One region of the Kurthia sp. ISK08 genome, then DNA from elsewhere that is predicted to be linked to it. Evidence: riboswitches for the same ligand, from Rfam matches in the RefSeq annotation. Region 1 holds a riboswitch; each other region holds the start of a gene.
The links. A riboswitch is a leader RNA that binds a small molecule or an ion and turns the genes downstream of it on or off. The one in region 1 is predicted to bind S-adenosylmethionine.

Region 1 (8,265 bases):
CATTCAAGGGGTCGAAATTACGAATGAAACGATTCAAACATTCGATGCCATTACACGCGAGACAGAGAAAACGATTCGTATTATTGAAAACATGGTAACGCGAATCGCTGAGACGAAGAATGTCAGTCAAGATGTTATGCAGTCGTTCATCGCAGTAAACTCGATGGCAGAACATACAGCACATCAAGCGGATCAATCGGCAGCGGCGGCTGAACAAGGCTCTGCATCTATTCAAGAAATTTATGCATCTTCTGAAGAATTGTCACGTCAAGCAGATTCATTACGTGATTTAGTTCAACAATTTAAAATTTAATCTGACCAAAGACTAGGCTAGCTAAGTATTTACTTTGCTTCTGTCCTAGTCTTTGTTTTTTATTTCCATATCAAATGCCCTATTTTTCATAAAATAACATTTTTCTCGCAACATAAACGGATATTCCCTATTCTTTTATGATAAAAAGTGCTAGTATAAGCAATCGAGGAGTGATTCAAAATGAAATTAACAAAATACGTATTAGCATTTGGGATGTTAACAGGTGCTACTCTACCTTATACTTTACCTGCTACGGAAGCTTTTGCTGCCACAAAAAAAGAAGGTGTTGTGTCAAAAGACGTAATCGTACGTGCGGCATCTACACCAAAATCAAAAAATCTTGGTACATTAACAAAAGGAACAAATGTTACGATTTATAAAGAAACAACATATTGGTACCAAGTGAAGTTCAATAATAAATTGGCTTATATTTCAAAAGATTACGTGAAGTTGAATACAAAGAAAAAACCAACAACAACGAAGAAACCGACAACAACTAAAAAACCAACAACTGACACACTTGTATCAAAAGTTCCTTCAAAAAAAGCTGCAAATGCGACAATTAAATCGAATGTATATTACTATAAAACAGCTTCAACAAAAGGAAAATCACTTGGTATTTTGAAAAAAGGTACGAAAATTCATGTGAATTCTACAAGTAAATTTGGTTGGGTTGAGTTCGACTTCAACGGTCAAAAAAATTACGTCTACAAAGACTTTGTAACAATGACAAAAAAATAATCAAATGGGAATCGTAGTTTAGACTACGGTTCTTTTTTTATCTTCTCTAAATTCTGAATAATTATTTAATTTAGCTTGAAATTTCGCTGTTTGCATGGTAAGATTCCATTAATTGACTAATAATCGATTAATTAAATAGGTTTTCTTATCGAGAGAGATGGAGGGACATGGCCCGATGAAATCTCAGCAACCCCCTCTTTAAAGGGACAGGTGCTAAATCCAGTAAGACGCAGTTCTTGAAGATAAGAAGAATCACTCTTACATAGAGTTTTCTTCTTACTATTAGAAGAAAACTTTTTTTATTACACAAAAAAGGATGAGGACAATGACAAAAATCGAAACACTTTTAACTCAGGTGGGAACACATTCAGATGAAAAAACAGGTGCAATCAACGCCCCAATCTACCTTTCAACTGCTTACCGCCATGCAGGTCTTGGAGAATCAACAGGCTTTGATTACACGCGTACAAAAAATCCAACGCGATCGGTATTAGAGGAGGAATTTGCACGTTTAGAAGGCGGAGATGCTTGTTTCGCCTGTAGTAGCGGTATGGCTGCAATTCATTTAATCCTCTCGCTATTTAAAACAGGTGATGCAGTGATTTACCCGGAGGATTTATATGGTGGCACATACCGACTGGCAACACAATATGAAGCACAATATGGTATTCAAGCAATCTTTAACGACTTTTCATCTCTTGAAGAGGTGGAACAACTTGTTATTGAACATCCTGTTAAGGCGATTTTCTTAGAAACGCCGACGAATCCTTTAATGCAGGAAATTTCTATCGAAGAATGTGTGAAAATTGCGAAAAAATATGGCATTTTATTGATTGTCGACAATACATTTTTAACACCGTACTATCAACGCCCAATTGAGTTAGGTGCAGATATTGTTATGCATAGTGGCACAAAATATATTGGTGGACATAATGATGTATTAGCAGGACTGGTTGTGTCAAAAGGTACTGAACTAAGTGAACGTCTTTTCTTACAACATAATGCGATTGGTATGACACTCTCACCTTTTGATAGCTGGTTACTACTTCGCGGTTTAAAAACACTACACCTTCGTATGAAACAACATACAGCAAACGCTCAGGCGATTGTGGCATTTTTAGAGAAGTCGCCACATATACGTGACGTTTTATATGCTGGACGCGGTGGCATGGTATCCTTCCGTCTACAATCTGGAAAACAGATTGATCCATTCTTACGTAATTTAAAACTGATTGCTTTCGCTGAAAGTTTAGGCGGTGTGGAATCATTTATTACGTACCCAACAACGCAAACACATGCAGACATTCCGGAAGAAATTCGTAATGCGCGTGGCGTAGATGATTCACTTCTTCGTTTCTCAGTTGGCATTGAGGAAGCAGAAGATTTAATTGCGGATTTACAAAACGTATTTAACGTATTAGAAAGCGAGGCTGTTGTACATGACTAAAGAGCAAATTGAAACAATATTAATTACAGGTGCTACAAAACATGATTACGAAGCAAAATCGGGAGCTGTTAATGTACCGATTTACGCTTCTTCTACCTTCGACCAAGAGCATTTCGATGCTTTTGGCCCATATGATTATAGTCGTTCTGGTAACCCAACGCGCGATGCACTTGAGCGAACAATTGCACAGCTTGAAAATGGTTCACGTGGCTTTGCTTTTGCATCAGGAATCGGTGCCATTTCAGCAGCTTTACTTACATTAAATGCTGGTGACCATATTGTTGTAACGAACGAAGTATATGGTGGTACTTATCGCTTTGTAACAACGCTTTTACCGAAGTACGGGATTACGCATACCTTCGCTGACTTTACAGATTTAGAAGCGATTGAAGCAGCGATTCAGCCGAATACAGTTGTACTCTATGCTGAAACACCTGCAAATCCACTGCTTGGGATTACGGATTTAGAAGGTGTCGTTAAAATTGCGAAGAAGCGCCAATTAAAAACATTCGTTGATAACACATTTATGACACCTCTTTATCAAAAACCACTCGACTTAGGAGCAGACGTTGTACTGCATAGTGCGACAAAGTTTTTAGGTGGTCATAGTGAAGTCATTGCAGGGCTCGCTGTCACAAAAGACGAAGAACTCGGTCAAGCGATTTATGCGATTCAAAACGGGATGGGCGGTATTCTTGGACCACATGACTGCTTCTCTGTCATTCAAGGAATTAAATCATTACATGCACGACTTGAGATGTCGTCACGTAATGCACAAAAAATCGCAGAATTTTTACAACAACATGAAGATGTAGTCGATGTTTACTATCCAGGATTACCGACACATCCTGGTTATGACATTCATAAGCGTCAAAGTACTTCTGGAGGTGCCGTTCTATCATTTAAACTACCAACTCGTGACTTCACAAAAGTATTTGTAGAAAGCATGCAAATCCCAATCTTCGCTGTTAGTTTAGGTGGTGTCGAGTCGATTCTCTCGTATCCTGTTACGATGAGTCACGCCGCCATTCCACAAGAAGAACGTGAAAAACGTGGTATTACAGATGGTTTACTTCGTCTATCTGTTGGACTTGAACATGTTGACGATTTAATTGCAGATATTTCACAAGCACTTGAAAAAGCAAAAGTAACTGTATAAATAGAAAAAGAGGACTTCAGCGTGAGCTGAGGTCCTCTTCATTATTTTATTTATTAAATAGTACTAGATATCTACCGTAACCTTCTTTTTCTAAATCATCCACTGGAATAAAGCGAAGTGCCGCTGAATTGATACAGTAGCGTAGGCCGCCTAATTCTTTCGGACCGTCTGGGAAGACATGTCCTAAATGTGAATCTGCTTCCTTACTACGCACTTCTGTACGAACACTAAGTAAGCGACGATCTTCTAATTCTGTCAATTCTGTTTCATCAATTGGTTTGGCAAAAGCAGGCCAACCACAACCTGAATTGTACTTATCTGTTGAAGAAAATAATGGTTCACCCGATACGATATCCACGTAGATTCCCTCTTCAAAATGATTATCATATTCATTTTGATAAGGTGGCTCTGTTCCTTCTTCTTGTGTCACGTGATATTGTAATGGTGTTAATTCTTTTAAACGTTCTTCTTTATTTTTCATGTTGAGTCCCCCAATGTTTCTCTTGAAAAGCAGCGCGTCCTGAACCGACATGATAGCGTTCATAATGCTCTGGATTTTTACGATAATAATATTGATGGTATTCTTCTGCTAAATAGAATTTTTTCGCTGGTAAAATCGGTGTGACAATCTCATGTCCGAACTTCCCAGAGGCTTGTAACTTTGCTTTTGACTTCTCTGCAATGCGTTTTTGTTCTTCTGTTGTATAGAAGATAGCTGTTCGATAAGATGAGCCACGATCATAGAATTGCCCGCCTTCATCCGTTGGGTCGATTAATGTCCAAAATGTTTCCACTAATTTCTCATAGGGATACACTGTTGGGTCATATTCAATCTCCACCACTTCATAATGACCTGTTAAATCGAGGCATACCTCTTCGTATGTTGGATTTTCTGTATGTCCTCCAGAATAACCTGATAGGACTCGAATAATCCCTTCTTCTTTATCAAAAGGCTTTACTAAACACCAAAAACATCCACCTGCAAAAATTGCTTTTTCAGTAGCCATCGATTTCACTCCTTTTCATTATTTTTTAGGAATAACGATTTGTAGCGTAATTTCTTTTTTCTCTAGATTAAAGGTTTTCGCACGTAAATGCGCTGTTCCTACACCATCAATTGGTAAATTGAATGAAGATAGGTCAATATAAGCTGTTTTCTCGCTCGGCTGAATTGTCAACCATTCGGGTAAGCCACCACTATCTCTTACCAATTGTAAAGCTGTTCGAGATGGTAAATCAAGCATTCCGACTTTTACATTTGTTTGATATAACTCTAAATTCCCTTTATCGTCTACTTTTGGTTCAAAAGCAAGCGTAACAGGTACTGTAACACCTAATACTTCTACATTACTTTTTAAAATCAATTCCTTATCTACTTCTAACCATAATTGAATATTCTTTGTATCATTTGAATTCTGAATGAGTGTATTCGCTAAATCCTCAAATTCTTTTGGTGTTGTTGAAATATTAACACTACTACCTGTTCGATTAATCGCTTCTGGTTTTGGCATGTCTTCTTTACCACTTAACATTAAAATAATAAGTGCAGCAAACCCAAGTATAATCAATGTTAAAAGTGTAAGGAATGCCACTTTCCATTTATTCATTTACTGTTTCTCCCTTCATCTTCATGCGACCGTTTGATTTTTTATAGACACTTACTGTATCCAATGTCTCAAAAATACGATTCTTCATGTTTGTATACCCTTTTGCATTCGGATGAAAATAGTCATCGCTATAAACTTCTGCTTTATTTGTATGAAATAAATCTACAGTTGGTACAAAAATGGCATATGCATCTTTTTCTACGATATTTTTCATATCTTGATTCCATTCATCTAGAATTTTTTCAAACTCAGATGTATCTTCTGCATATACAGTTAAAGGATTATATACGCCCACCGCAATAATCGGTGCTGTTTGATTTTGCGCACGAATTAATTTAAAAATTTCTATGTAACGTTTTTCATAATTCGGGCGTTCTGTATCAAAATGCTGTCTTTCTAAAGTGGTGAAATTTTCTCTTAAAATTTTCATCAAATCATTTCCACCTATGGTCATCGTAATGATGTCTGCTTTTTTTAATGCATCATTGATTTCACCACTCTTTAACTGCGTGAGTAATTGATCTGAACGTCTACCCTTTTTAGCAGTTTGCGTAATGTTTACTTTCTCAACGCCATCCATTTTTTCTGGCATCTCTTTTGCAAGACGCCCCACATAACCACCTGCATCTTTTTCATCTCCAACACCTACAGTTAAGGAGTCACCTAATGCAACTAGTTCAATCTCTTTTTTAGGTAATACTTTTTCTCGACTAAATACCCCTGTATCACGAATTGCTTCCGTTGCGCTACAGCCTGTCAACGCGAGTAACATGAAGGTGAGTAGGAGTATATGATACTTTTTCAAACACGTTCCACCTTTCTGAACCGAAAAAGAGAATCGCCCTGTTGTGCGATTCTCATCTCTTTCATTTCTCAATAAACGATTCGTCGATTGAAAACACATACAAAACGTCTTAACTTCCTTTTATTGTAACAATGTTTTCTTTTATTTAAAAGGGATATTATTCAGTATAGTAACAAAAACCAATTGCACCAGGACCTGTATGTGTACTAATAATTGGCGAGGTAAAACTGTACTTTAAATCATTGAATCCACTTTTTTGAATTTGTTCGGCAAGAGGTTCAGCCATCTTCATACCATTTGCGTGTTCAATCGTCACGCCAAGTACTTTTTTGCCTGCTGTATCTTCTTCAAATTGCTTAAACAAATACTTTGTAACGGCTTTGTAGCTACGTACTTTTGTTACAAGATTATATTCTCCACCTTCTAAGTTCGCAATTGGTTTAATATTGAGTAAAGAACCGATTAGACTCGTCGCTTTACCGATTCGTCCGCCTTTTACCATGTTTTCTAATGTATCAATTACTACGTAAAGGTGTGTATTTTGTCTTACATGTTCAATACGAGCTAAGATGTCATCTAAATGTTGACCTTCTTGCGCCATTTTTGCTGCTTCTAATACTTGGAACCCTAGCGCTCCAGATGTAAAGCGTGAATCAACAACCGTTACATGCGCATCTGAAATAGCTGCGGCTGCCTCTGCCGATTTTACAGTACCACTCATACCACCTGTCATCGTAATGACTAATACTTCATCGCCATCTTTACCAAGCTCATTAAATAATTCTTCGAATACACCTACTGCTGGCTGTGAGCTTTTTGGTAACTCTTTTGACTCTCCCATACGCTCTAAAAACTGTTCAGGTGTAATATCAACACCGTCTATATATGTTTGTCCATTAAATTGAATTGATAACGGTACAATATGAATGTCATACTTTGCTATATCTTCTTTTGTAATTCCACTTGTTGAATCGGTTACGATATGAATACGTCCCATTTCTAGCACATCCTTTAAAATTTGCCTTCGTGCATCTTGTTGTGTTTTTGCACAATGAGCTTTCTTATTTTCTATTTTACTTTCTTTTGTCATGTTATACATGTGACAAATGTCAATTCTTTTTAAAGTTAAATTGTTTCATAATGGAATTATCACAAGTTGTTCAAATTTAAGGAGGGATGCATCATGAATGGTGCACTAGATGATTACAAAACAAAGAGAGAAGAATTTTGGAATGCTATTACACATGGTATTGGATTCATTCTCGCGATTCCTGCCTGTATTCTTCTTATTTTGCAAGCAGAAAAGATGGAATCTCCCCTCTACATGATGAGCTTCACGATTTTCGGGATTTCAATGATGATTCTCTTTTTAGCTTCCACTTTATTGCATAGCGTACCAGAGCGTTATAAAAAAATCTGTTCGATCATTGATCACTCGTCCATTTATATTTTAATCGCAGGAACTTATACGCCATTTGCGCTACTTGCAATCGGCGGGAAATTAGGTTGGGCGATTTTCGCATTAGAATGGGGTTTAACAATCATCGGCATTTTATTCAAAGTATTCTTCATTCATCGCTTTGAAGCATTATCGCTCATCTTTTACATTGCGATGGGCTGGGTCATTATTTTTGCATTCAACCCCGTCATCTCACATATTACGATGAACGGATTTTGGATTCTATTAACAGGCGGTATTTTATATACTGTTGGCGCTTATTTCTATGCGAATAGAAAAATCCCTTATAACCATGCGATTTGGCATCTATTCGTTTTAGGCGGTAGTGCGATGATGTTCATTTGTATTATTGGATATGTTTAATTGAGAAGGTTGGAGTAATATCCAATCTTTTTTATTTGGGGATAGAGAGGTGTAGAAGGACATTCGACCGGCATTTTGGGGCACTCGAGGGCGATTCGGGACATTCGCTCATTCAAACGGGACATTCGAAAGCGAAAATGGGGCACTCGCCCTTCGATCCGAGACATTCGCTCGTTCAAACGGGACATTCGAGGGCGAAAATGGGGCACTCGAACAAACAACCTTAATTGCTCCCTTTCTGTACTTTCTTCAAGGCTTTTGAGTAATAGAAAGGGACTTGAATTGTCTACAATCGTGTGAAATCGAACATTCGACCGGCGAAACGGGACATTCGTTGAAGTGGTTGGGGCATTCGAGAACGAAATCGGGGC
Region 2 (8,265 bases), 360 kb from region 1:
CTTGAAGTTGCATCATTTGATGAAGTGATTCGTACAGCGGACATTGCACTCATGAATGCAAAAGAGCGTAAGGGGAATTACTATGTAGAATATCAAACAGCCATGAATACAAAGTTTCAGGATCATATTTTATTTGAAAAAAAATTACGTAATGCCATTCGTAATCAAGACTTCTTACTTTACTACCAACCAAAGTACCATGTACATACAAAAAAGATTGTAGATGTAGAAGCATTGATTAGATGGTATGATGAAGATTTTGGTTGGGTTTCTCCCGAATTATTTATTCATTTCGCTGAGCAATTAGGACTTTCAACAGCAATTGATGAATTTGTAATTGAGACAGCTTGTAGACAGGCTGTATTATGGCAAAAGACCTTGCCAGAACCAATAAAAATCGCCATTAATATTTCGCCATTACACTTAAAAGAGAAAAAATTCGTCGATACATTAGAGTATATTCTAAAGAAAAATAACTGTAATCCTACATTAATCGAAATTGAAATTACGGAAAATTCTTTAATGCATAGTAGCGACATTTTAACAAAAACATTTAGTGAATTAAAAAAACTTGGGGTAACAATTGCGCTAGATGATTTTGGAAAGGGCTATTCTTCATTAAGTTATTTAAAAACATTTCCGATTGATACATTGAAGATTGATCGTGACTTTATACGTGGTATCCATGAAAATACGAATGAGGAAAATATGATTCGTGCCATTATAGGATTAGCCAAAATCTTTAATATGAAGGTGGTAGCTGAAGGTATTGAAACGGTTATGGAACAAAGCATTATTGAAAAATCAAATTGTGATTATCTACAAGGTTATTTATTCTCAAAACCACTTCCAGCCAAAGAAATTGAAGCACTACTTATTTAATAAAAAAGCAATTCATCCTTTTAGTAGCGATGAATTGCTTTTTATGTTTATGAAGAAGTCTTTCTTGGTATGTATGAAAAAAAGGAGGTTCGATACATATTTGGTTTCTCAGTATCTTTAACACAGCAACCCTCTCTATCTAAAATTCAAAAAATGCAAAAAGTGGGTTTTCAACTGATTTATACATCGCTTGTAGTTCCATCAGATACGCTCCCTGTAGCAATGACACATCTTCAACAACTTGCACGTTTTTCAAAACAACATGACTTACAACTCGTTGTACAGATAATAAAACAAACAAAATCATTGTTACCGGAACTGGCGAAGTTATCGATTCAAGCACTTATCGTAGATGAAAGTTTTTCAAAAGATGAAGTGAAAGAACTCGCTTTGAATTATCGGATTATTTTAAATGCGAGTACGCTAAATATAGATTGTTTTCAAAATTTTAAAGGTTTGAATATAGAAGCTTGGCATGATCGATATGAACAACCATTTACGGGATTAGATGATACATTCTTTCAACAACAGAATCAGTTGATACAGCGTGAAAATATCCCTCTAGGCGCGTTTCTAATGAGCGACATCTCTACAACCTTAAACAATGCGCCAACGCTCGAAAAACATCGTACAAGCTCTGTATTCGCGCATGCAATCGAGTTAATACAACAAGGGATTCAAACGATTATCATTAGTGATGATGATGTATCAGAAGAAGCAACTAGACAGTTTACAGATTGGATTCATTCGAATTATATCACGCTGTACATGACTTCTTATGTATTGCATAACCCGATTCATCAATTCACCTTTCATACACGTCCTGATCTTCCAAGAGACGTTATTCGTTTACAAGAGAGTCGCTCTTATTTTTCCGAAAATGTTCTGTTTGGTAGATCTAGAGGGAGAAAAGTGGGAGATATTACGATGAATATGCTAGGTATGGGTTCGTATGCTGGGGAAGTACATCTAGTTAAAGTAGATTTACCAAAGAATGAGCATATCTTTACAATCGGAAAAATTCGAAAAGAGGACCAGCCTTTATTGTCAATTTGCCCATGTAATCAGAAAATTAAGCTAGAAGAAATGAATACGCCTATAAGAAAAGGAATCTCTTTTACGTAAGAGTTTCTTTTTTCACATTAGAGTAAAATTAATTTCATTACACAAGGACATACTTTGTCCTATATAATAGGATTATGTATACATATTACTGGAGATTTACATTTACTGATTTATGCAGAAAAGTTAAAAATCATGTAAAACGAGCAGTTTTGTAAGGGGGACTTTTGAGATGTCAAATAACTTAATTTTTCAAATACAATTTAAATTATCTACACTATCCGAAGCAGAACAAGCTGTTGCGCACTATGTAATAGCTCATTCACAAGAAGTCATTTATTTATCAACGCAAGAATTAGCAAAACGAGCAGGAGTAAGTAATGCGACGATTACACGATTTTGTAAATCAGTTGGGGCAAAAGGGTTTCCTGATTTAAAAATTATGTTATCTGCAGAAAATTCACATGGGAATCAAGTACAACAAGAGATTAAAGCGACCGATTCACTTAAGCAAATTAAACACCAATTGAATCTTCGTATGACTGCAGCGCTAAATGAAACAGAACAATTAATGGATGATCATATCATTGAATCTTGTACGAAGTTATTAAAGAATGCTGATGAACTTGTCGTCTATGGCGTAGGTTCTTCTAATCTTATCGCACAAGATATAGCTCAAAAATTTATTCGACTTGGAAAATCCGTACTTCACACAGAGGATGCACATTTGATTGCGACAGCACTAACTGCTAAGCCGAAGAAAAAGGTAGGAATTTTCATTTCGAATTCAGGAGAAAGAAAAGAAACAAATACATTGGCTACAGTGTGTAATGAATTAGGCATTCCACTAATTAGTATTGTATCCAACCCTTCAAGTCGTTTAGCTTCCAAATCGACGGTTGTTTTAGTCCATAGTCAAATAGAAGGTATCGATATTATTCGTACTGCTGCGATTACATCAATTATTGCTCAACAGTATATTGTAAATTTATTGTATTATCATTATTTTATCGATAATTATGAAACACATGCGGATATGTTACATCAAACTAAGCAAATTATACATCATCACTTTGATTAAATCAGATGTGAAAAGAATTGCAGTTTTGTAATTCTTTTTATATTAATAAATAATTATATTATGTAAATTGTTTGAATGAAAATAAAGAAAAGTCGCACCATTGGACGACTTTTTCTTTGTTTTATTTTATTCATAAGTTACTTTATAATCTTCTGGCGCAATCCACTTCACTTTTCGTTCAAACAAACGAATGAATAAAAGGTTTAACACAATCGGTAAAATAATGAACAGTGTAGCTGCTAAAAACATACTCGTCGTACTCCATTGTTCAATGGATAAATATTTAAGGGGACCAACGAAGCCAGCTAATCCAAAACCAGCAGAATAGGGATCACCTGTAATATTGAAAACACCCGCTAACGCACCAAGAATGGCTGCTGTTAGTATAGTCGGTGAAGCAATTTTAGGTTTCATAAAGAAGTTACGCATTTGAATTTTGGCAGATGCAACGTGTGCTAATGCTGTACCAAAATTATTAGCACGATAAGAAGCAATCGCCATACCTACACCGGATGCACAGACACCTAGATTAGCTGCTCCAGCACTTACACCACTTAACATAATAACTGTAGCTACACCAATTGTTGAAATAGGTGAGATGATTAAAATAGAGAAAATCATCGCAATTAACATGCCCATTAAAACAGGTTGAAGATTTGTTAATGTCGCAATACCAAGTCCGACAACATCTGCTCCAGACTTTACATAAGGTAAGATAAATAAACCGATTAGACCTGGAATAAACAATGATAGAGCAGGCATTAGTAATAATGTATAATCTTTTAATTTATTCCCTAAAAATTGCACAAATACAACGGCTAAACCAGCTGTAATTCCGATGTTAATGACAACACCAATACCAGCAATCGTCATACCTGTTTCGCTAAATGTGATGACACCTGAACCTACCATTGTTGCTAGTCCAACACTCGTCATTTGAATCGGTGTGAGTTTAAATTGGATCCCGATCATGACACCAATAACGACCGGTAGTAAACTCATCGCAATTAATGTGACATTTAAAATGGTTTGTAAAAACGGTGCAATCGTAGGGAAGTGTTGAATCATCAGTTTCAGAATCTCCCCCACCAACGCATTAGGAATTAAACAAACGACAATACCTAAGCTCATTCCTGTTAGTAACTTATTAAAAAAATCTTTCATACGCTCAAACCCTTTCGAAGCAAACTGTTCTTTTAAAGTAAATTTAGTTTATATTGTCTATATATTTCAGTCAATACTGAAATATCAGAAAATTCTATATTTATAGAATGGAATAGATATTTAAGTCTTTTAAGAGAGATTTTGGTATGAAAAAAAGAAAAGTATTTTTGTAATATATAAATAAAATAAATTTATTATGTAAACTAAAAGGCTATACAGTCCATTTGTGTCAATTTTTCAATCAATAATAAGGGATATGATGCACGTCTTTTACAAAGACCTAAAATCATTAAGAGATTGCAAGTTTTTTTATTTACAATAATGATTTTGGGGTATATAAAATTAGTGTTTATACATGGATTGAACTATAAAAGTAGGTGATAATATGACATATCAATTTGAGGGGATTTATAATTTTCATGATTTAGGTGGACTAAAAAGTTCGGATGGTCGTAACGTGAAAAAGGGGCTTCTATTTCAAAGTGGCGATATTAGTAACGCAACGGTTCAAGATATTTATTACTTAAAAGAAGTATTAGGCATCAAAACCATTATTGATTATCGTAATGAGTATGAACAAAATGAAAAACCTTCTTTAAAAATCCAAGGAGTTCATACAATTCATTCACATGTATCCATGCCTACACTCACGCTTACAGAACTTTTACAAGATTATGAAGCGAGTACCCATTATTTTGAAGCACAAAATCGTATGCGTATTTATCGTGAACATCTTGCAAAAAATAATTCATACCGGCCTTTAATTGAAGTAATCCGACTGAAACAAGTTCCTTTACTTCAACATTGTATGTTAGGTAGAGATCGTACAGGAATAGGTGTATTTCTGCTCTATCTACTATTGGATGTACCATTGAAAACAATTGTCCAAACTTTTTTGGAGCGCCAGAAGAATGCTATCGAACAAATGCCTGAATGGTTAAAAGTAATGATTCGAAATCTACAGGGCCAAAAATTAGAAACGGATATGAATTATGTAAATGGTGACTTCCTATTAGTTGCATATGATGAAATTTTAAATGAATTTGATACAATTGAAAATTTCTTTTTAAAACAGTTTCAAATAGACAAAACAGAGAGAAAAGCAATTCAAGATTTTTATTTAGAATAATGGAGGCGTTTAAATGTTTTTACCATTCGAAGGAATCCCTAATTTTCGTGATTTAGGTGGTGTAACGACGATTGAAGGTAAACATGTGAAAAAAGGATTACTTTATCGTTGTGGAGAATTAAGTAAGAGTACACCGAAAGATTTGCAACAACTGCAAGCGCTTCATATTCGAACAATCATTGATTACCGAGATGAAAGTGAGATTGAAGCTCATCCGACACCAAGGATACAAGGTGTACATGACGTCCATGCGCCTGCTAGTCGATCGCAATTTAATCTTGCTTCGATTGAAGATTTAGCGAGCAGTGATTTATTGAAGCAATTGAATATGGATTTATTTAAAGAGTTTTATGCCAGTTTAGCATTTGAAAATCCTGCATATCAAACACTCGTCTCTATTTTAAAAGCATATGAGGGACCGATGATTCAACACTGTACAGCAGGAAAAGACCGCACAGGAATTGGCTCAATGATTACGTACTTGATACTTGGTGTTCCTTATACGACGATTGTCCAAGACTTTTTAGAAACTAATCAATATATGGAGAAACATCCACCATATTGGCAAAAACCTCTTGAATTAGCTGTAAAGGATCCAGAAATTTTGCAGATATTAGTAGGAGTCAATCAAACATTGCTCGACCATGTACATGATGAGATTTTAAGAAAATACGGTACGATTGAGATGTATTTAAAAGAAGAATATCATATTGATGAACAAACGAGAAAAGAGATTCAAGATTTCTATTTAGAGTAGCATAAGGGGGATTTTGAGATGAAGTGGCAAACAAGTGTAACGGAATTATTAGGAATTGAAAAACCAATTATTCAAGGAGGTCTCGCCTATCTTGGTTATGCAGATTTAGCAGCAGCAGTTTCGAATGCTGGAGGACTGGGCCAAGTGACAGCACTCAGTTTAGATTCTCCAGAAGATTTACGAAAAGAAATTCATAAAACACGCACATTAACAGATCGTCCTTTTGGTGTGAACTTTGCGATTGGACGACACCGTGAACATTACGAACCTTTTGTACAAGTAGCAATAGAAGAAGGTATTCAGATCATTTCGATTACAGGAGGAAATCCAAGTCCTGTATTAGAAATGGTGAAAGACACCGATATGAAGAAGCTTGTACTCGTTTCTTCTGTTAAATTGGCTTTAAAAGCAGAAGAAAAAGGGGCAGATATTGTTGTCGTTGTTGGACAAGAAGGCGGTGGTCACCTCGGTTTAAATGATTTAGGGACACATGTACTCGTTCCGCGCGTTGTCGATGCTGTCAACATCCCTGTAATCGCTTCAGGAGGCATTGCAGATGGTCGAGGTATCTTATCTGCTTTTGCACTAGGAGCAGACGGAGTTGAGATTGGGACACGTTTTATTGCGACAGAAGAATGTGTAGATGCAGCACCACTGTACAAACAAGCATTGATTGAACATGATGAAATGGATACGGTCGTTATTAAACGTTCCATTGGTGGTCCAGCGCGTGTGCTACACACACCATTCACAGATGAAATTTTAGAAATTGAACAAAAGACGCCTACATACGAGGCATTAAAAGATTATATTAGCGGCGCAGCAAATCGTCGTTATATTTATGAAGAGCAGCAAGATGGCTTTGGTTATGCGGGTCAAAGTATCGGCTTCATTCATTCCATTCCAACTGTGGCAGCTTTATTTGAGCAATTTGAACAGCAAATTGAAGAAGCAAGAACGCAATTAAATCTAAAAATAAAATAATATTCAGAAAACAGTTGCAATTCCAATTTGCTTACTGTAATATGAAGTTAACAAAAAAATCGTATCTCTTATCAAGAGAAGGCGAGGGACTGGCCCGTTGACCCTTCAGCAACAGACAATGTTAAATTGAACTGTGCTAAATCCTGTAGCGTAAGCTAAAAGATAAGAAGAGTTCCTTTGACTATTCAAAACCTCTTCTTATCAGGAGAGGTTTTTTTTTAGATTAAAAAGGAGTGATGTTATGAGCGAATCGGTTTTACAGCAAGATGTTTTACAAGCATTACAAACATTGAAAAAGCAGAAATGGGTGGACTTGACACATACCTTTAATAGCCAGTCACCTCACTTCCATGCATTCAATCCAGCAAAATTCGATACACTTTTTACACATGATGATGGCTTTTTTGCACAACAATTTTCTTTTGCAGGTCAGTATGGAACACATCTTGATGCACCGATACACTTTGTACGAGATACACGCTATATCGAGGAACTTCATCTTCAGGAGTTAGTACTGCCACTTATTGTTGTAGATATTACAGCTCAAGTACAAAAGAATCCAGGTCACACGGTAACGATTGAAGACATCCTCTCATTTGAGGATCAAAATGGCATCATTGAAGCCGACTCATTTGTCGCATTACGCACAGACTGGTCGAAGCGCTGGCCCGACCATGATATCTTTAATAATATTGATGAAGCAGGCGTGGCTCATGTGCCAGGTTGGTCTGTCGAAGTATTATCTTTTTTATTCAAAGAACGAGGCATTAAAGCGATTGGTCATGAAACATTTGATACAGATTCGAGTGAAGAATATCGAAAACATGGCTCATTAGCCGCAGAGTATTTCGTTTTAGAACAAGATACGTATCAAGTCGAACTTTTAACGAATTTAGATCAACTTCCGGCAAAAGGGGCAGTTATCTTTAATATCGTGGCTAAACCTGAAAAAGCATCTGGTTTTCCCGTACGCTCATTTGCGATTACACCGAATCAATAAAGGCTCATTTGTCTTAAACTATACAGACTCATTTGTCGTGGAAACACCTTGTCATCTCAAGGTGTTTTTTGTTTCAAAAATAATATTATTATGTAAACCAAATATTTTCGTTGAATTTTCAGAAAATGAGTTGACATCTTTTTTCATCTGTTATATATTAAGTACAACAAATAAAACTGTTATATAACAAAAGGAGAGATGTTCAA
Region 3 (8,265 bases), on a different contig from region 1:
CTCTCATTGCGCTTGAAGCCATCGACTTCGCTGCCAAACAAGTCGAAGAATACTTAGATCCTGAACAAGGAACAATTAAAATCGGCTTCCCAACAAGTCTTGCAAGCTTCTTATTACCAACCGTCATTTCAGCATTTAAAAAAGAGCATCCGAATGTATCTTTTCACTTGCGTCAAGGTTCATATCGCTATCTCATCAATGCGGTGAAAAATCGTGAATTGAATCTTGTTTTTTTAGGACCTGTCCCTAAAAAAGATGAAATCATTGATACAAAAATTCTGTTTACAGAAAAAATATCTGCACTTTTACCTGCTACACACCCACTTGCAACCAAAAAAGAAATTCAACTAGCAGATCTTCGTAACGAACCTTTTGTTTTATTCCCAGATGGCTTTATTCTAAATAAAGTCGTAGTGGACGCTTGTAAGTCGGTTGGGTACACACCAATCGTTAGTTCTGAAGGAGAAGATATGGATGCTCTAAAAGGGCTTGTAGCAGCTGGAATGGGTGTTACATTACTTCCTGAGAGTGCATTTTATGATTCGACACCGAGACGTACGGTGCGCTTGCCATTATCTGAGCCAAGCTTCACACGTAATGTAGGCGTTGTGTTCCCACATAACCGTGAATTAGCACCATCTGAAAAAATCTTTTTAGAATTCGTGAGCACCTTCTTCTCACGTCTTACACAATTCATCTAGTTGTATGAATACCCGAACCTCACATCATCTATACACACCTTAGAAAATGGGATATTAACCGAATGTAAAATAAAAGCTCGGAAAGCTGTGTCATTACACATGCTACTCCGAGCTTTTTCATGTAAAAAAATAAAGAGCATCGCCTAAACTGGCAATACCCTTTAGTTCATTATTGGTTCACAGGAACAACTGAACCTTTCCACTCTTTGTTGATGTAGTCTTGGATTTCTTTTGAGTGTAAAACTTTCATTAATTCTTTGATTTCTTCTTTATCTTTGTCACCTTTACGAACTGCTACTACATTTACATATGGTGAGTTTGAATCTTCAATTGCGATTGCATCTTTTGTAGGAACTAAACCTGCATCAATTGCATAGTTTGAGTTGATAATCACAGCATCACCTTCGTTATTTTTGTACATTTGTACTAATAATTCTGGTGCTGTTTTTGTATCGATTTTTAAGTTTTTAGGGTTTTTATCAATATCTTTTAATTGTGCTGTTGATTTTTTAACGCCGTCTTTTAACGTGATTAAGCCTTTTGCTTCAAGTAATGTTAAAATACGACCTTGGTCTGCTACAGAGTTTGATACTAGAATTGTCGCGCCTTTAGGAAGGTCTTCTAATTTTTTATACTTTTGAGAGTAGATACCGATTGGCTCGATGTGTACGCCACCAGCACTTTCAAAATCATAACCATTTGATTTGATTTGATCTTCTAAATACGGAATGTGCTGGAAGAAGTTCGCATCTAAATCTTTTGAATCTAAATCTTTATTCGGTAAGATGTAATCTTGGTATGGTTCGATTTCTAATTTGATGCCTTCTTTTTCAAGAATTGGTTCTGCTTGTTCAAGAATTTTAGCGTGTGGTACGTTTGAAGCACCGATTTTAATTACTTTTTCATCGCCGTCTCCTGATTTTTCTGAAGAACCACATGCTGCTAAACTAAGTGCTAGTGCTGCTGTTAAAAGACCTGCTACTAATTTTTTTGATGTTTTCATGATTCATTTCCCCTTTTCTTTGCTTTATCGTTTATCAATTTTTGCTGTAATCAAATCTCCAATGAATTGAATGATGAATACAACAACTAATACCAATACTGTTGCGACGAATGTTACGTCGTTTTGACTACGTTGGAAACCATCTTGGAAGGCTAGGTAACCTAGACCACCCGCACCAATGATGCCCGCCATCGCTGTATAACCTACTAAAGCAACTGCCGTCACTGTAATCCCTGAAATTAACGCTGGTAAAGACTCTGGAATGAGTACTTTCCAAATGATTGTTCCTGTTGTTGCTCCCATTGAACGAGCTGCTTCAATCACACCACGATCAATCTCTTTTAATGCAATCAATACCATACGTGCATAGAATGGTGCAGCACCGATAATAAGTGCTGGTAATGCTGCATTTGCACCACGCATTGTTCCCATTAAGAAAATTGTAAATGGAATTAATAAGATAACTAAAATAACGAACGGAATCGAACGGAAAATATTCACGATTGCTCCTGTTAAAAAGTTCACAACCTTATTCGCCCATAATTGGTGCGGTGCTGTTAAGAATAAAATAATCCCTAGCACTAGACCTAAAATAAATGTAATAATTGTTGAAACACCTGTCATATAAAGTGTTTCTAGCGTGGCTTGCCACATTCCTTCCCAATCAACATTTGGGAATAATCCTGTTGCCTCATTATTCATGTGACATCACCTCCGACTTAATTCCTTCAGCAGTTAAATAAGCCACTGCCTTTTCAACTTCTTCATCTGTTCCAGCAAGTTGTACGATTAACGTACCGTATGGACCACTTTTTGTCGGAGATATATTGCCATGTACAATATTTACATCGACATTAAACTGACGAATGAGTTGTGTCATAATCGGTTGCTCTGTTTTTGAGCCGACAAAGAATAATTTAATTAACTTGCCATGTTGGTATTGTTCTTTAATTTGTTCAATCGACTCTTGTTGCCCTACTGTATTCGTTACTTGTTGAACGAATCGTTGTGTAACAGGTGCCTGTGGTGCGTCGAATACTTGAAGAACATCGCCTTCTTCTACGACTTTCCCTTGCTCCATTACGGCTACACGATGACAGATTTTACGAATAACGTGCATCTCATGTGTAATTAAAATAATCGTAATACCGAGTTTTTCATTTACACTGCGTAATAAGTCTAAAATTGAATCCGTTGTTTCAGGGTCTAATGCTGATGTAGCTTCATCACAGAGTAATACTTCTGGGTCATTTGCAAGTGCACGCGCAATCCCTACACGTTGTTTTTGACCACCTGATAATTGTGATGGATAAGCCTTTTCGCGTCCTGTTAACCCAACAAGTTCAATTAATTCAGCTACTTTCTTCTTTTTCGCAGCTGAATCAATACCTGCAATTTCTAAAGGAAAAGCGATATTCTCTTCTACTGTTCTTGACCAAAGTAGATTGAAATGTTGGAATACCATACTAATTTTATGACGTGCTGCACGAAGTTTAGCACCTTTAATTTTTGAAATATCTTCACCATTTACAATTACAGAACCACTTGTTGGTTTCTCTAAGCCATTAAATAAACGAATCATCGTACTCTTACCAGCACCACTGTAACCGATAATACCGAAGATTTCACCATCTTGGATAGTTAAGTTTACTTGATCGACAGCTGTGAGGGGACCATTTGAAGTTTTATATTGTTTTGTCACATTGCTGAGTTGAATCAAATTGTTTCCCACCTTTTTCGAACTTTATTCATAAAAAAACCCCTTCTGTCAGACAACAGAAGGGTTTAAACATCATAAAATATGCTAAACCGTTCTCTCATCTCTCAAAGACCATACAGTCCTTGCGTGAATTGGCACCTTTTCACATAATGTGATGGTTGCCGGGCTTCATAGGGCACTTCCCTCCACCTCTCTTTATAAGAGCAACGAATTAAGTTCATTTAGTTATTGTAGATACTTTATCACTTCTAAATTGAAAGGTCAATACTTCTTTAAAATTTTTTCAAATAAATGTGGTACTGACTGAAAGGCATAAATTTTCTCTACTAACTCGCCATTTTGCGTAATAAGAAGGCAAGGTACACTTTCAATTTCAAAGTCATACGCTAATTGCTCCATATAATTTAAGTTGGCTTTTCCCATTGAAACATGTTCGATTGCTTGCTCCGTTACATCCATCATTCTTGATGCAACTTGGCAAGTCCCACACATTGGTGTATAGAGGTAAAAAGCTGTTTTTTCTTGGGACTTCACTTGTTCTTCCCATTGTTCACGTGTCCATTCTTGCATTATTGTCATCCTTTATCTAATAAGTAACCTGACTTAATCTTAAATTTAGCTCCTTGTAACACTTTTGCTAAATGATAACGCGGCGTGCGTTCAACACCACCGTAACGCGGTAATGTATAAAGATGATGTGTATTGGGATATTCTTGTTGTACAAGCTTACGAAGTTTCTCGCCCATATCATCTGCATCGAAAAATGCATAAAAATCACAACTCTCATAAGGTTGTAATAGTTCATCTAAACGATGAGGACTTACAGTTCCGTTTGTACAGACAATCTCAACAGGTTCATTCAAAATAGGCTTTAACTGTAAACAATCTTGTCTACCTTCTACAATGAGGACTTTCTCAATAATCTTCATACACACCATCCCATCTGATTCCTTATTCTTTTTTCTGTTCTTTCTTACTTTATTTATACCATATTTTCGGTATATTTTTGTAGGAATAGTGCTTATAAAAAAAGTGCATAGAAAAAACTTTACATACTTTACAAAAAATAAAAAAAAGAAGACAACTGAAATCAGTGTCTTCTAATCAAATCGGCATGAAAACGCGCACCTACATGAAAGGGGTGCTATTAACCTGCGACTACTTCTTCATATTGTTCAGCAGTTAATAAAGCTTCTAGTTGTGCAGCGTCAGAAGGTTTTACGACAACCATCCAAGCTTTTTCGTAAGGTGATTCGTTTACTAGCTCTGGGCTATCTTCTAACTCCTCATTTACTTCTACTACTTCACCTGAAAGTGGTGCATATAGCTCAGAAACTGTTTTTACAGACTCAACGCTACCGAATGGTTGATCGATTGTTAATTCATCGCCTACAGATGGTAGTTCAACGAATACGATGTCACCTAGTTCAGATTGTGCAAATTCTGTAATACCGATACGTACTGTACCGTCTTCTTGTAAAACCCACTCATGCTCTTTTGAATAACGTAAATTAGTTGGAATGCTCATTTTTTTACCCCTCCATGAAATATGTAATGTTAATTTCATCTATAGTGTTACATATTTTTTCTGCAAATACAAGTCATTTTAGTTATTTTTTCCAATTTTCAATAAATTTATTTTCATTGAAGCCGACTGTGACACGCTCTCCATCGTACGTAATTGGGCGTTTAATCAACATGCCATCGCTTGCTAATAACTCTAATTGTTCGGATTCTGACATTTCTGCCAAACGATCTTTTAATCCTAACTCCCGATATTTCATACCCGATGTATTAAAGAATTTTTTAAGCGGTAAACCACTTTTTTCTTGCATCTCTTTTATTTCTTCAGCTGTTGGTGTTTCTGTCACAAGATCTTTTGTATCAAATGCAACGCCTTCTGCCTTTAACCAAGCAATTGCTTTTTTACAAGTTGTACATTTTGGATAATGATACACAGTGATTGTCACGATCATTCACTCCATTCTTATTGAATATCCTTATTGTATAAATCTATTAGAAAAGGTGCAACCTATTTCATCACAGATTCATCTATAAATTCCATACTAGATGTACAATTACCAATTGTAAAGGACAAGCTATGTTTATCATTGAGTTTCTACCTATATAATATAGAAGAAATACAATTGATTAAAACGCTTTTTACTGCAAGACAACTAATTGTGAACATTCTGAATGATTTTGTCACTACGTACAACTCTTTCTTTTCTATTTTAATCTTCGAAGCAACAAAAAAGAACCACATCATACTATGCGATTCTCTTTCTAGTTAATTACTTATTTTTTAATAAATTCATCAAATGTTTCTGTTTGTTTGTTTAACAATTCTGCACGATTTTGAATAGAGTCATAATCACTCACTACTTCGCCAATAAATGCTTGATTCAAATCTACTGTCTTTGAAATGGTATCTCCGGCCTTTTCAATCACTTCGATTTGTTTGGTTACATCTTTAATCATCGTACGAATATCCACAATTGATTTATCGACACTTTGCGACAATTTTCGCACTTCCGTCGCCACAACATTAAATCCAAACCCATATTCCCCAGCACGTGCTGCTTCAATCCCAGCATTTAATGCGAGTAAATTTGTTTGTTTCGCAATATGCTGAATCACTTTTACTATCTCTTGAATTGCATCTGTCTTTTCAATTAATTGATGAACAGATTGCTGATTTTGATTTGAAATTTCAACAACTGTATGAAAATTTTCATTCAAATTAGCTACATGATCTTTACCTGCATCAGATAAAACATTCAGATCATCTGACATGGTTTTTAAAGCAGTTGCTAAATCAATCATTTGATTATTTCTCTCTGTAATATCAAATGCAATTTTCATAATGCCAATTAATTTAAAACGTTCATCACGAATCGGCATATATGTTGCTTCTAACCAGACACTTTTTCCGTTCGCATGCTTTCTTTCTACTTTATCTTGAAAGCTTTTCCCAGATAGCAAACTACGCCAAAATTTTTCATACTCAAAACTATTTGCAAACTCTGTTAAACATAACTCAGCATGTTTTTTACCGATTAATTCCTCTACCGAATACCCCATAGCTTCTGCAAATGGCTTACTTGCATATGTAACATTGCGATTCGTATCAAAGCGAATCACAGCTAGATTAGCTTCTAATGCTTTCATCAATAAATCATTCATCGTCACTTGTTCACGCTCTTGTAACTCTCCCATTAAGATGAGACCCCCATTAATTGTAATACTCATATTATACTTTTCCACACAACAAAAACACAGATTTTTCAGTTCTTTTATCACAATCCATTTAAAAACATATGTCTAAAATTTCACTAATAATGATTTTTGAAGCAGTGTAAAGTATGAAAATAAGGAAAAATTGATAATTATTACTGAAAAGTTAATTAAAAAACCTTAGAGTACGACATCATACTCTAAGGTTACTATTTACGTAAGAATATTAAACAATATACTTTTCATTTTCAATTAATTTGCCTGTAGCTTCGCGTTTTTTCGCGACAATATTGTACGGTGTGTGACGTCCTAATTTACGTAGTGCCGATAATAACATACGTAACTCGTCTCCTTCAGTCGCTGTTAGCAATGTTTCTTTTGCTTCTTTTTCGATTTCAGCAAATGCTTCTTGTACAAAAATTTCTGTATATAATACTTTTTGATTTGCTTTTGCTTCACCATCACGTGCAATGGCTTTTTCGGTACGTAATACTACTGACTCCATTGCAAATAATTGATTTGCGATATTTGCGATATTCACTAATACTTCTTGCTCATTTTCAAGTTTTGGACCATATTTCATTGCCGCTGTACCTGCTGCAAGAAGAGCGATTTTCTTCGCCATCTTCACAAGATATTTTTCCTGGGCTAATGTTTCTGTGCCGATTTCTTCTGGCATCATTGAAAGTAGCTCAGCTTGTAATGCTTGTGCTTGTTGTAGAAGTGGTAATTCACCTTTCATCGCTTTCTTCATAAATGTTCCCGGTACAATCAGACGGTTTATTTCATTTGTACCTTCGAAAATACGGTTAATACGTGAATCGCGGTAAATACGTTCTACTTCGTATTCTTGCATGTAACCATATCCACCATGTAACTGAACTGCTTCATCTACCACATAATCAAGTGTTTCTGAACCAAACACTTTATTGATTGAACATTCAATCGCATACTCTGCAATCGCAGCTGCTACTTCTTTACCGTCTTTTATTTCTGCTTCTGTTAATTGGCTCATACGATCTTCAAAGTAGCCTACTGTACGATAGATTAATGATTCAGACGCATAAATTTGTGCTGCCATTGTCGCTAATTTTTCTTTTGTTAGGTTAAATGAAGAAATAGCTGTACCAAATTGTTTACGCTCATTCGTATATTTAATTGCTAACTCTAATGCGCGTTTTGAAGCACCCACTGTACCTACCCCAAGTTTATAACGTCCAATATTTAGAATGTTGAATGCAATCACATGACCGCGTCCAACTTCACCTAGTAAGTTTTCAACTGGAACTGCAACATCTTCTAAAATCAATGTACGTGTTGAAGATGATTTAATCCCCATCTTCTTCTCCTCTGCTCCTGTTGAAACACCGTCATATTCACGTTCTACAATAAATGCTGAGAATTTATCACCATCGACTTTTGCATAAACAATGAAAACATCTGCAAATGCTGAGTTTGTAATCCATTGTTTTTCACCATTTAGTACGTAATGTGTACCTGCTTCATTTAAGCGAGCTACTGTTTTCGCACCTAGTGCATCTGACCCTGAACCTGGCTCTGTTAACGCATAAGCTGCTAATAATTCACCTGATGCTAACTTCGGT
Region 4 (8,265 bases), 150 kb from region 1:
CATTTTAAAACCTCCAGATGATATAATCACGCTACCATTCAATTTTCACTTTTTTTACCAGCATTAACAATAATCAAATGATGCAAACTGTCTAATATTTAGACAACAAGGAGGAAATGTCTAGTTTATGAAACCACTTAAAGTGACACATACCAACCTTTTACTTTGGAATTCTTTACGTGATTTAGTTTTTTTAGAGAATAAGGATTTTGAACGCATTACAATTAATGATATTTGCAAACGTGCAGCTGTTCATTGATCTACCTTTTATAATCACTTCCAAGATAAATATGATTTATTCACATTCGGTTATCGCTATTATTTACTGCAAAAAATAATATTGCGATTGAAAAACAATTTTTCTATCCATTCACAATTTATAAAATGTTAAATGAACAAATCCATCTTCATTTTTTTCATTTTAATTATGGTGATTCATTACATGCTCTCATTTACAAACTACAAAGAGAAGAAATGGGACGTATGTTAAAACGGTTAGTTGAAGTAGGCTATCATTTAGAAATAGATGTACATATTGCGGTAGACTTATTCTTATCCATTCATATGACATTCTCTGAACAAATAGAAACTGGCTTATTAAAGGGTGAAGAAGCCGATGAAATTTTCCAAAAGTTTTTATGTAAACCACTTGTAAAAAAAATACACACGTCTGAAAAAGTAGAAAAAGTGGAAATTGTAAAAGCAAAAGGCTTCGACATCATTTATACATACCGAAGCCTTTTCTTATTTTAACGACTCTGTTTTTTATGACGGCGATTTCTAAAGATGAAGAAAATCGCAAGTAAGCAAAGTATTACACCTACTACAATATACCACGGGTTTGTCTTTTCACCTGTTTTTGGAAGATTTTCTTTTTGTACTGGTCTATCTATTTCGTACGGTACATTTTGGAATGAGTTCCCATTTGGTAACAATGCACCTAAATTAGAAGGACCATCTACTTCAAATTCTTCGTTACCTGAACTTGGTGGTTCAAACTCTTCCCCACCGTCAAATGGTGGTTCTTCTTCTGGAGGTGTTTCAATCAAGCGATTTGTAATGACAATATTTCCTTTATTCTCTACGTCGATGGATACTTCATAATCTTTCAGCTCTGTAACTTCTTTTACTGTATATTTAATCGGCTTTCCATCTGCATTTTGATTGAGATCTTGCCATGTGTGTGTCCACTTATTCTTCTCATTTAATATAACTGTTGTACCTTCTTTTTTATCATTCGCATATAATTGAACACGAATATCGTCTGGACGTTTTCCTTCTAAATCATTTTGATCATCCCATGTTTTCGTAACGGTTACACTTGTCTTGCCGGGTGTGTAGCTATTTGTAATATCCATTCCTTCAATCTCCGTTGTATAGTTTGGTACGGAGTCTTCGGTAATCGTATAAACGATTTCTTCTCCACCATCACGATACTTCGGTAATCCTGTAAATTCATATGCCCAATCTTCTTTTTCCGTTACAGTTTTTTCTTGAATCTCTTTACCATCTGCGAATAGATGGACTTTAATCTTACTTGGACGTTTTTGATCGCGGTTACCATCGTCATCCCACTTCTTTTCACCTTTTAGTTCAACTTCTTCTGGTACATGTTTATTAGTAACTAATATCATCCCAGGAGTCGTTTCGTGGTCGACGATTACTTCATAGCCGACAGGTGTATTGACTTCCTTTACTGTATAGCGAATTTTCTTTCCTGCTTTTCGCTCATCTAAGTCTTCCCATGTGTGTTTCCATTCATTTTCTTCATTTAAAAGAACCGATTCGCCAACTTTTTCATCATCGCCATATAATTGAACTGTAATCTCCGTTGGACGTGTACCATCTTGATTTTGTGCGTCGTCAAAGAATTTCATGGCAGTTCTTGAAGTTTTATATGGCGTGTGTTTGTTATTAATTGTTGTACCTTCAATCTCCGTTGAATATTCCGCAATTACTTCTTCTGTTACTTTATATTCAATAAGTTGACCTTGATTTTTATACTTTGGTAAGTCGGTAAACGTGTACTTCCAATCCGTTTCACTTGTGACAATTTTTTCAGCCATTAATTCACCATCCGCAATCAAGTTGACTTTAATCGCTTCTGGTCGAACACCATCTTGGTTATTGGCATCATCCCATTTCTTTTCAACTGAAACGGATGTTTTTTCAGAACCATTTTTTAACTGACCTACATTTTTCACTTGTGTCGTTCCTAAATCTTTCGTTTCGATGATGAATGAGGGTCGTTCATTTGTCAGTTCATATCCTGTTGGTGGCTTTACTTCTTGGAAATAATAGTTACCCGTTGTTAATTTTTCTACACGCACAATACCATTACTATCAGAAGTAACATTTTCTTTATACTTTGTATATTCACCTGATCGACTTTGTTTGTATAAATCAAATACAGCACCTTGTAAGCCACGTGATTGCTCATCTACTTTTTTCATCTCAACATTAGCTGTTTTACCTGTGATTGAACCTGATCCAACATTCCATTCTACCTTTTTTTCTAATACCCATGAATTAGGTGGATATTTATCATCCTTGTATTTTACGGTGATTTTTGCTTTATTTTCAAATTCACGCTCTTCTACCACTTCATCTAATGGAAGTGTCGAATATTCTAAGGCATATTCTCGGAATGCATCGCCTTTATTCTGTGCATATTCTTCATATTCTTTTACTTGGGGTAAAATTTCTGTTTTGAAACTTTCATAATATCCGCCTGTTGGATTTCTTTTTAAACCCATATCATTCTCTTTTATTACATCAATACTAAACGATGATTTATCAAAGAAACCTTTTGAAAACGCAAAAGTATCAGGCCAAGATTTATCAAAAGAATACACAGCAATAATCTCTTGATCAATCGGTGCATCTTCTACAGTAATCGAACTGATTTCATCAAAGGAACTTGCTTTCCCTAACAGTACATTTCGTCCTAACCCGATTTCCCATGTCATAATTCTTGTTGGGATATCGAACACGCCTGTTTCAGGGTTCTTCATCGTAACATCTCTTACTGCACCATTCTTTAAACTATTATTTGGATGACCAGCACCTTCACCACCACCGCCGCCACCTGTTTCAAAAGGTGGAACAACTACAGTAATGATTTCACCAGGAGGGATTTGAATTTCATTGCTTCCTTCTTTCACGTATTTTTCATTCAATCTATATTGTAAGTTGAACTCACCACTTACATCTGAATGTGTTGAAATATAATCCGTTGTAAAAGTCATCTGTATATAATAATACGAATCTTTGTTACCTAGTACTTTTGCTTTCGCAACTTCTTTTCCATCATTACTTAAAGTAAAGTCAAATTGATTCACAATAATAAATTCTTTTGGGATTGAGAAGTTTAAAACATCTCCTTTTTCAAACGTATTATCAGGTAAGTTCCACTGATAATCTAAATCGTATGTTTTTCCAACTTCTAATGTCCCGTTATTTTCAATAACTGTTCCTGAGGGCGTCCTCATTTCAACATCTGTAACATATTGATCACCATTAAATATAACAGCCTTTGTTGCATTATCATCTCCTGCTGCAAATACATAGGGGTTAATTAATAGCGTCGAAATTAAACATAAGCTACAGAGTATACTGAGCCATTTTTTCATACATAACGCTCCCTTTCATAAATTTCTTTAACTTACAATGTCTAAGAATGTATTCCCCTATTCATATTTACAGAAAACATTCAAATTACTATAATCCAACATTTTTTGGTGATATACTTCATTTAAGGTTAATTTTGTGCGATTTTTAAGATATAATATATTTTTCCTAGTTATTTAGTTTTAATATATATATGGCTATATTTTTCTTAATCTAAAAAGAAAAGACTTCATTCCTAATAATTCTGAATGAAGTCTTTTTATTTTATTCAATAATTGGACAGTGCATCGCTTCTTTGGCTTCTGTCCAATGAACGGAATAGCCTTTTCCTTTTGCACAAAATACTGAATTTGAACTGTACTCAGGGTCAGCATCTTTTTGATACGCCATTTGCTCTATTACTTCCTCTGCATTATGACACACATCATAACCATCAACACGGAGTTGCAGACTACCTCGACCATTCGTTGAAGCAGCAAACTGAATTGGATAGTCACGCATCGTTGCGACTGGCGCAAGCCCTGTCATATACACCTGTTCACCCATAAATTGTGGTTCATCTACTTGTGCATGACGATTCGTTACATCTGTGACAATGCGTCCAAATAGTTCATGATGCACCTTCAATGAAAATGAATAATACGGTTCAAGTAATTGATTTTCAGCTTGTTCTAATCCTTGACGCAAGGCACGTAATGTCGCTTCTCTAAAATCACCACCTTCTGTATGTTTCGGATGCGAACGTCCTGTTAAAATCGTTACACGTAAATCAGTGATTTCAGAGCCTGTTAAAATACCACGATGCTTTTTTTCAATGAGTGATTGCTGAATCATATTTTGCAGTCCGATTGCTAAATCATTCGGGTGGCACTTGCTCATTACTTCAATTCCAGCTCCACGTTCATTTGGTTCGATTTGTAAATGCACTTCTGCATAATGCTTTAACGGTTCAAAATGGCCGTATCCTCGTACCGTCTGTTGAATCGTCTCTTTATAGATAATTGTCGGTTCTGTAAATGCAATTTGCTCGCTAAAGCGTTCTTCAAAAATTTGCTGTAGCACTTCTAATTGAATCTCACCCATAATATGAAGTGTTATTTTCTGTATTTCTTCTTGCCACGTCACACTAAGTGCTGGATCTTCTGCTTCTAACAAACGACAATATGCTAGTAACTCTTTTGGATGTAAGGCGCCTTCATAAACAATTTGTGTACGCATCGTTGGACGCAAATCTATTTCATAAGAAGGCGTAAATTCACCTACTCCCATACCAACTTTTGCTTCTTTCAAACCAATTATCGCTACCGTATCACCTGCTTCCGCTCGCTGTAATTCCTCAAATTTTTTACCGTGATATTTACGAATTTGTGTGATTTTAAACCAATTCCCACCACAGCGTACATCGTCTCTTACTTTCAACGAACCTTGATGAATTTTTATAAAAGCCATACGTTGATTTTGTTCAATGTGACGAATTTTATAAATCATTCCTTGTAACTCTCCCGATTTATGCTGTGGCTGGAGCAATGTATCTAGCACTTCTAATGCAAAATCGATGCCTTCATCTTTTAATGCTGAGCCATATAAAATCGGTGAAAGTTCTTGTACCATAAAAGCTTTTGAAAGCCTTTTTTGCCATTCGCTTTCGGATAAACTTTCTTCTAAATAGTCTTCTAAATATTGCTCATCTCGTCCTGCAAATTCTTCTATTCCTGTTGCCCAGTCATGAAATGGTAGTGCATATTCCATTAATTCTTGTTGAATTTCTTCTGTCACTGTTGCTGCATTGGCACTAATTAAATCCATTTTATTAACGAAAAACAGTGTAGGAATACGATATTTTCTTAGTAAACGATAAACTGTTTCTGTATGTCCCTGTACACCGTCTGTTCCGTTTAATAGAAGAATTGCCCCATCCAGTGCCATAATCGAACGCTCCATCTCTGCCGCGAAGTCGACATGTCCTGGTGTGTCAATCACCGTATAATCATTTTCTCGATATGTAAATGTTGCCTGTTCCGCAAAAACGGTAATGCCACGCTGTTGTTCAATCTCATGCAAATCTAAATGTGCATTTTGATGATCGACACGCCCAATGGTGCGAATACTTTTCGTATGAAAAAGTAATTGCTCTGAAAAGGTGGTCTTCCCTGCATCTACATGTGCTAAAATACCAATTGTTTTCTTCATTGTCTTTCCTCATTTCTTATCAAAGCGTCTCTACTATGAATTATATCATGTCCAATAATAAAACCATCTTCTTTCGAATATACACGAAAAAAGATGGTTTGCTGTTTATTCCCATTCATACGGTGTTTCTTGGTACACATAGTAATTCAACCAATTGGAGAATAATAGATGCGTGTGTGAACGCCAACGATTCAACGGTTTTTTCGTTGGGTCGTCGTTCGGGAAATAGTGTTTTGGTACTTGCGGTTCGATGCCCTTTGCAACATCACGATCATATTCTTGCTTTAATGTATCTGCATCATATTCTAAATGACCTGTAATCATAATTTGTTTTTCATCACGCGATACGATAATAAATGCCCCTGCTTCGTCTGATTCAGACACGAGTTCTAAATCAGGATGGTTTAAAATAGCCTCTCTTGAAACAGAGGTATTACGTGAATGTGGTGCTGTATATACATCATTAAATCCGCGAATTAACTTAACGGTACTATCATGCACGATGTGATCGAACACACCCGAACATTTTGAAGGTAATGTATATTTTCCAATACCATAATGATAGTAGAGTGCCGCTTGTGCGCCCCAACAAATATTCAAAACAGACGTGACATTTGTTTTCGTCCATTCCATAATCTCGACCATCTCATCCCAAAAATCAACTTCATGGAATTCAAATAATTCAATTGGCGCTCCTGTAATAATCATACCGTCAAATTTACGGTGTTTTACATGTTCAAACGTCGTATAAAATGACTCTAAATGATTTTTACTAACATTTTTTGATTCATGTGTCGCCGTATTTAAAAACGTAACATTTACTTGAAGTGGTGTATTTCCTAAAAGACGAAGTAATTGTAACTCGGTCTTTTCTTTTTCAGGCATTAAGTTAAAAATTAAAATATTTAACGGACGAATGTTCTGGCTTGTCGAACGCACTTCGTCCATAATGAAAATCTTTTCCTCTTTTAAAATTTCAGTTGCTGGTAGCCCACTTGGTATATTGATTGGCATGATGAAACTCCCCCTTTAAATATAAAAAAACCTCACTCTTTGATAAGAATGAGGCTACACATATGTATCCGACTCTTATCTATCAGAAGCATAATGGAGCTTCCGTAGGAATTAGCACCTTTCTGTTTTAAACAGAGGTTGCTGAAGCGTCATCGGGCCATTCCCTCGGCTTCTCTTGATAAGACAATATTGAATTATTAACTATCATAGCAGAACCATACTTTAATAGCAAACATTTCTGATAATTCAATAAAATCTCTCTTTTAAAAACGTAAATAGTGTTTTTAGCCAAATACAATATGGTAAAATAAAGAAGAAATAAGCGAATTAAAGGAGTGACACAACATGATGACGATGCATCGTTCAACATTAATGAATCAATTTCCGAAAGCCATTTTCGGTAGTTTAAAAGCTGCTGCAAAAAAGAAAGCGGCAACAGGCACAAAAATTATTGATTTAAGTTTGGGAAGTCCTGACTTACCACCTGCTCAAATTGTGCGAGAAGAATTAGCAAAACAAGCTGAAAAGGCTGATAGTTATGGCTATACGCTCGGTGGAACGGAGCGATTTCATGAAGCAGTTGCCAACTATTATCAACGTCGTAGTGGCGTGGAATTAGATCCACAAACAGAGATCATTCAAACGATGGGTTCTCAGGAAGGACTTGTGCACTTACCGCTCGCATTTTGTGATCCAGGAGACATTGTACTCACAACGGACCCTGCCTATGTAGCTTATGCAGCAGGCATTCATCTCGCAAAATGTGAAGCGTATGCGATGCCATTAACAGCTGAACATCAGTTTTTACCTGATTTTGATGCCATTCCAGAAGATATTTGTGCACGTGCGAAAATGCTCATTTTAAATCTTCCAGGGAATCCCGTTCCAGCAATGCCTTCTGTCGCATTCTTTGAAAAGGCGATTGCTTTTGCGAAAAAACATAACTTAATCGTCATTCACGATGCCGCCTACTCAGAATTCTATTTTGAAGGTACAAAGCCGCTTAGCTTTTTAGAAGTACCAGGTGCAAAAGAAGTGGGTGTCGAGATTAATTCACTTTCTAAGAGCTTTAGTCTTGCAGGCGCTCGTATTGCGTATATCGTTGGAAACGCTTCCGTCATTGAAACATTGGGCGAACTCAAATCACACCTTGATTATGGTACATTCCGTCCAATTCAAGATGCGGCATGTGTTGCACTCGACAATGCGGAATCAATTACAGATGAATTGCGTACCATTTTTTCGACAAGACATCGTGTACTATCAGAAGGTCTTGAAGCAATCGGCTGGGAACTCGCACCATCAGCTGGTGGTATGTTCGTTTATGCGAAGTATCCGCAACAACAAATGGATGACAAAGAATTTGTCTATCATGTCATTGAACAAACAGGCGTTGTCCTTGTACCCGGTTCAATCTTCGGTGCATCGGGC

Region 2: another riboswitch for S-adenosylmethionine. It lies ahead of ACKVQX_RS08525 (cyclase family protein); the one in region 1 lies ahead of ACKVQX_RS06715 (methionine biosynthesis PLP-dependent protein).
Region 3: another riboswitch for S-adenosylmethionine. It lies ahead of ACKVQX_RS09045 (methionine ABC transporter ATP-binding protein); the one in region 1 lies ahead of ACKVQX_RS06715 (methionine biosynthesis PLP-dependent protein).
Region 4: another riboswitch for S-adenosylmethionine. It lies ahead of metA (homoserine O-succinyltransferase); the one in region 1 lies ahead of ACKVQX_RS06715 (methionine biosynthesis PLP-dependent protein).

Annotation. Positions count from the first base shown of each region.
Region 1 is NZ_JBJXHL010000003.1:19,518-27,782, reverse strand. It holds gene ACKVQX_RS06725 (methyl-accepting chemotaxis protein) at 1-313, shown strand, start outside; gene ACKVQX_RS06720 (SH3 domain-containing protein) at 494-1,054, shown strand; SAM riboswitch class I at 1,197-1,303, shown strand; gene ACKVQX_RS06715 (methionine biosynthesis PLP-dependent protein) at 1,380-2,501, shown strand; gene ACKVQX_RS06710 (PLP-dependent transferase) at 2,494-3,660, shown strand; gene msrB (peptide-methionine (R)-S-oxide reductase MsrB) at 3,707-4,141, opposite strand; gene msrA (peptide-methionine (S)-S-oxide reductase MsrA) at 4,131-4,667, opposite strand; gene ACKVQX_RS06695 (YpmS family protein) at 4,686-5,267, opposite strand; gene ACKVQX_RS06690 (GDSL-type esterase/lipase family protein) at 5,260-6,072, opposite strand; gene ACKVQX_RS06685 (DegV family protein) at 6,230-7,069, opposite strand; gene trhA (PAQR family membrane homeostasis protein TrhA) at 7,256-7,894, shown strand.
Region 2 is NZ_JBJXHL010000003.1:375,684-383,948, reverse strand. It holds gene ACKVQX_RS08560 (EAL domain-containing protein) at 1-882, shown strand, start outside; gene ACKVQX_RS08555 (MupG family TIM beta-alpha barrel fold protein) at 952-2,007, shown strand; gene ACKVQX_RS08550 (MurR/RpiR family transcriptional regulator) at 2,177-3,025, shown strand; gene ACKVQX_RS08545 (PTS transporter subunit IIC) at 3,152-4,189, opposite strand; gene ACKVQX_RS08540 (tyrosine-protein phosphatase) at 4,575-5,318, shown strand; gene ACKVQX_RS08535 (tyrosine-protein phosphatase) at 5,332-6,075, shown strand; gene ACKVQX_RS08530 (NAD(P)H-dependent flavin oxidoreductase) at 6,094-7,059, shown strand; SAM riboswitch class I at 7,125-7,228, shown strand; gene ACKVQX_RS08525 (cyclase family protein) at 7,301-8,059, shown strand; gene ACKVQX_RS08520 (transcriptional regulator) at 8,265-8,265, shown strand, end outside.
Region 3 is NZ_JBJXHL010000004.1:63,037-71,301, forward strand. It holds gene ACKVQX_RS09030 (LysR family transcriptional regulator) at 1-701, shown strand, start outside; gene ACKVQX_RS09035 (MetQ/NlpA family ABC transporter substrate-binding protein) at 871-1,704, opposite strand; gene ACKVQX_RS09040 (methionine ABC transporter permease) at 1,729-2,406, opposite strand; gene ACKVQX_RS09045 (methionine ABC transporter ATP-binding protein) at 2,399-3,424, opposite strand; SAM riboswitch class I at 3,519-3,628, opposite strand; gene ACKVQX_RS09050 (thioredoxin family protein) at 3,686-3,994, opposite strand; gene ACKVQX_RS09055 (toprim domain-containing protein) at 4,000-4,353, opposite strand; gene gcvH (glycine cleavage system protein GcvH) at 4,572-4,952, opposite strand; gene ACKVQX_RS09065 (arsenate reductase family protein) at 5,035-5,394, opposite strand; gene ACKVQX_RS09070 (methyl-accepting chemotaxis protein) at 5,723-6,676, opposite strand; gene ACKVQX_RS09075 (acyl-CoA dehydrogenase family protein) at 6,888-8,265, opposite strand, start outside.
Region 4 is NZ_JBJXHL010000003.1:166,817-175,081, reverse strand. It holds gene ACKVQX_RS07450 (hypothetical protein) at 1-3, opposite strand, end outside; gene ACKVQX_RS07445 (hypothetical protein) at 128-259, shown strand; gene ACKVQX_RS07440 (hypothetical protein) at 484-753, shown strand; gene ACKVQX_RS07435 (Cna B-type domain-containing protein) at 750-3,632, opposite strand; gene ACKVQX_RS07430 (GTP-binding protein) at 3,895-5,820, opposite strand; gene metA (homoserine O-succinyltransferase) at 5,926-6,834, opposite strand; SAM riboswitch class I at 6,907-7,019, opposite strand; gene ACKVQX_RS07420 (aminotransferase class I/II-fold pyridoxal phosphate-dependent enzyme) at 7,183-8,265, shown strand, end outside.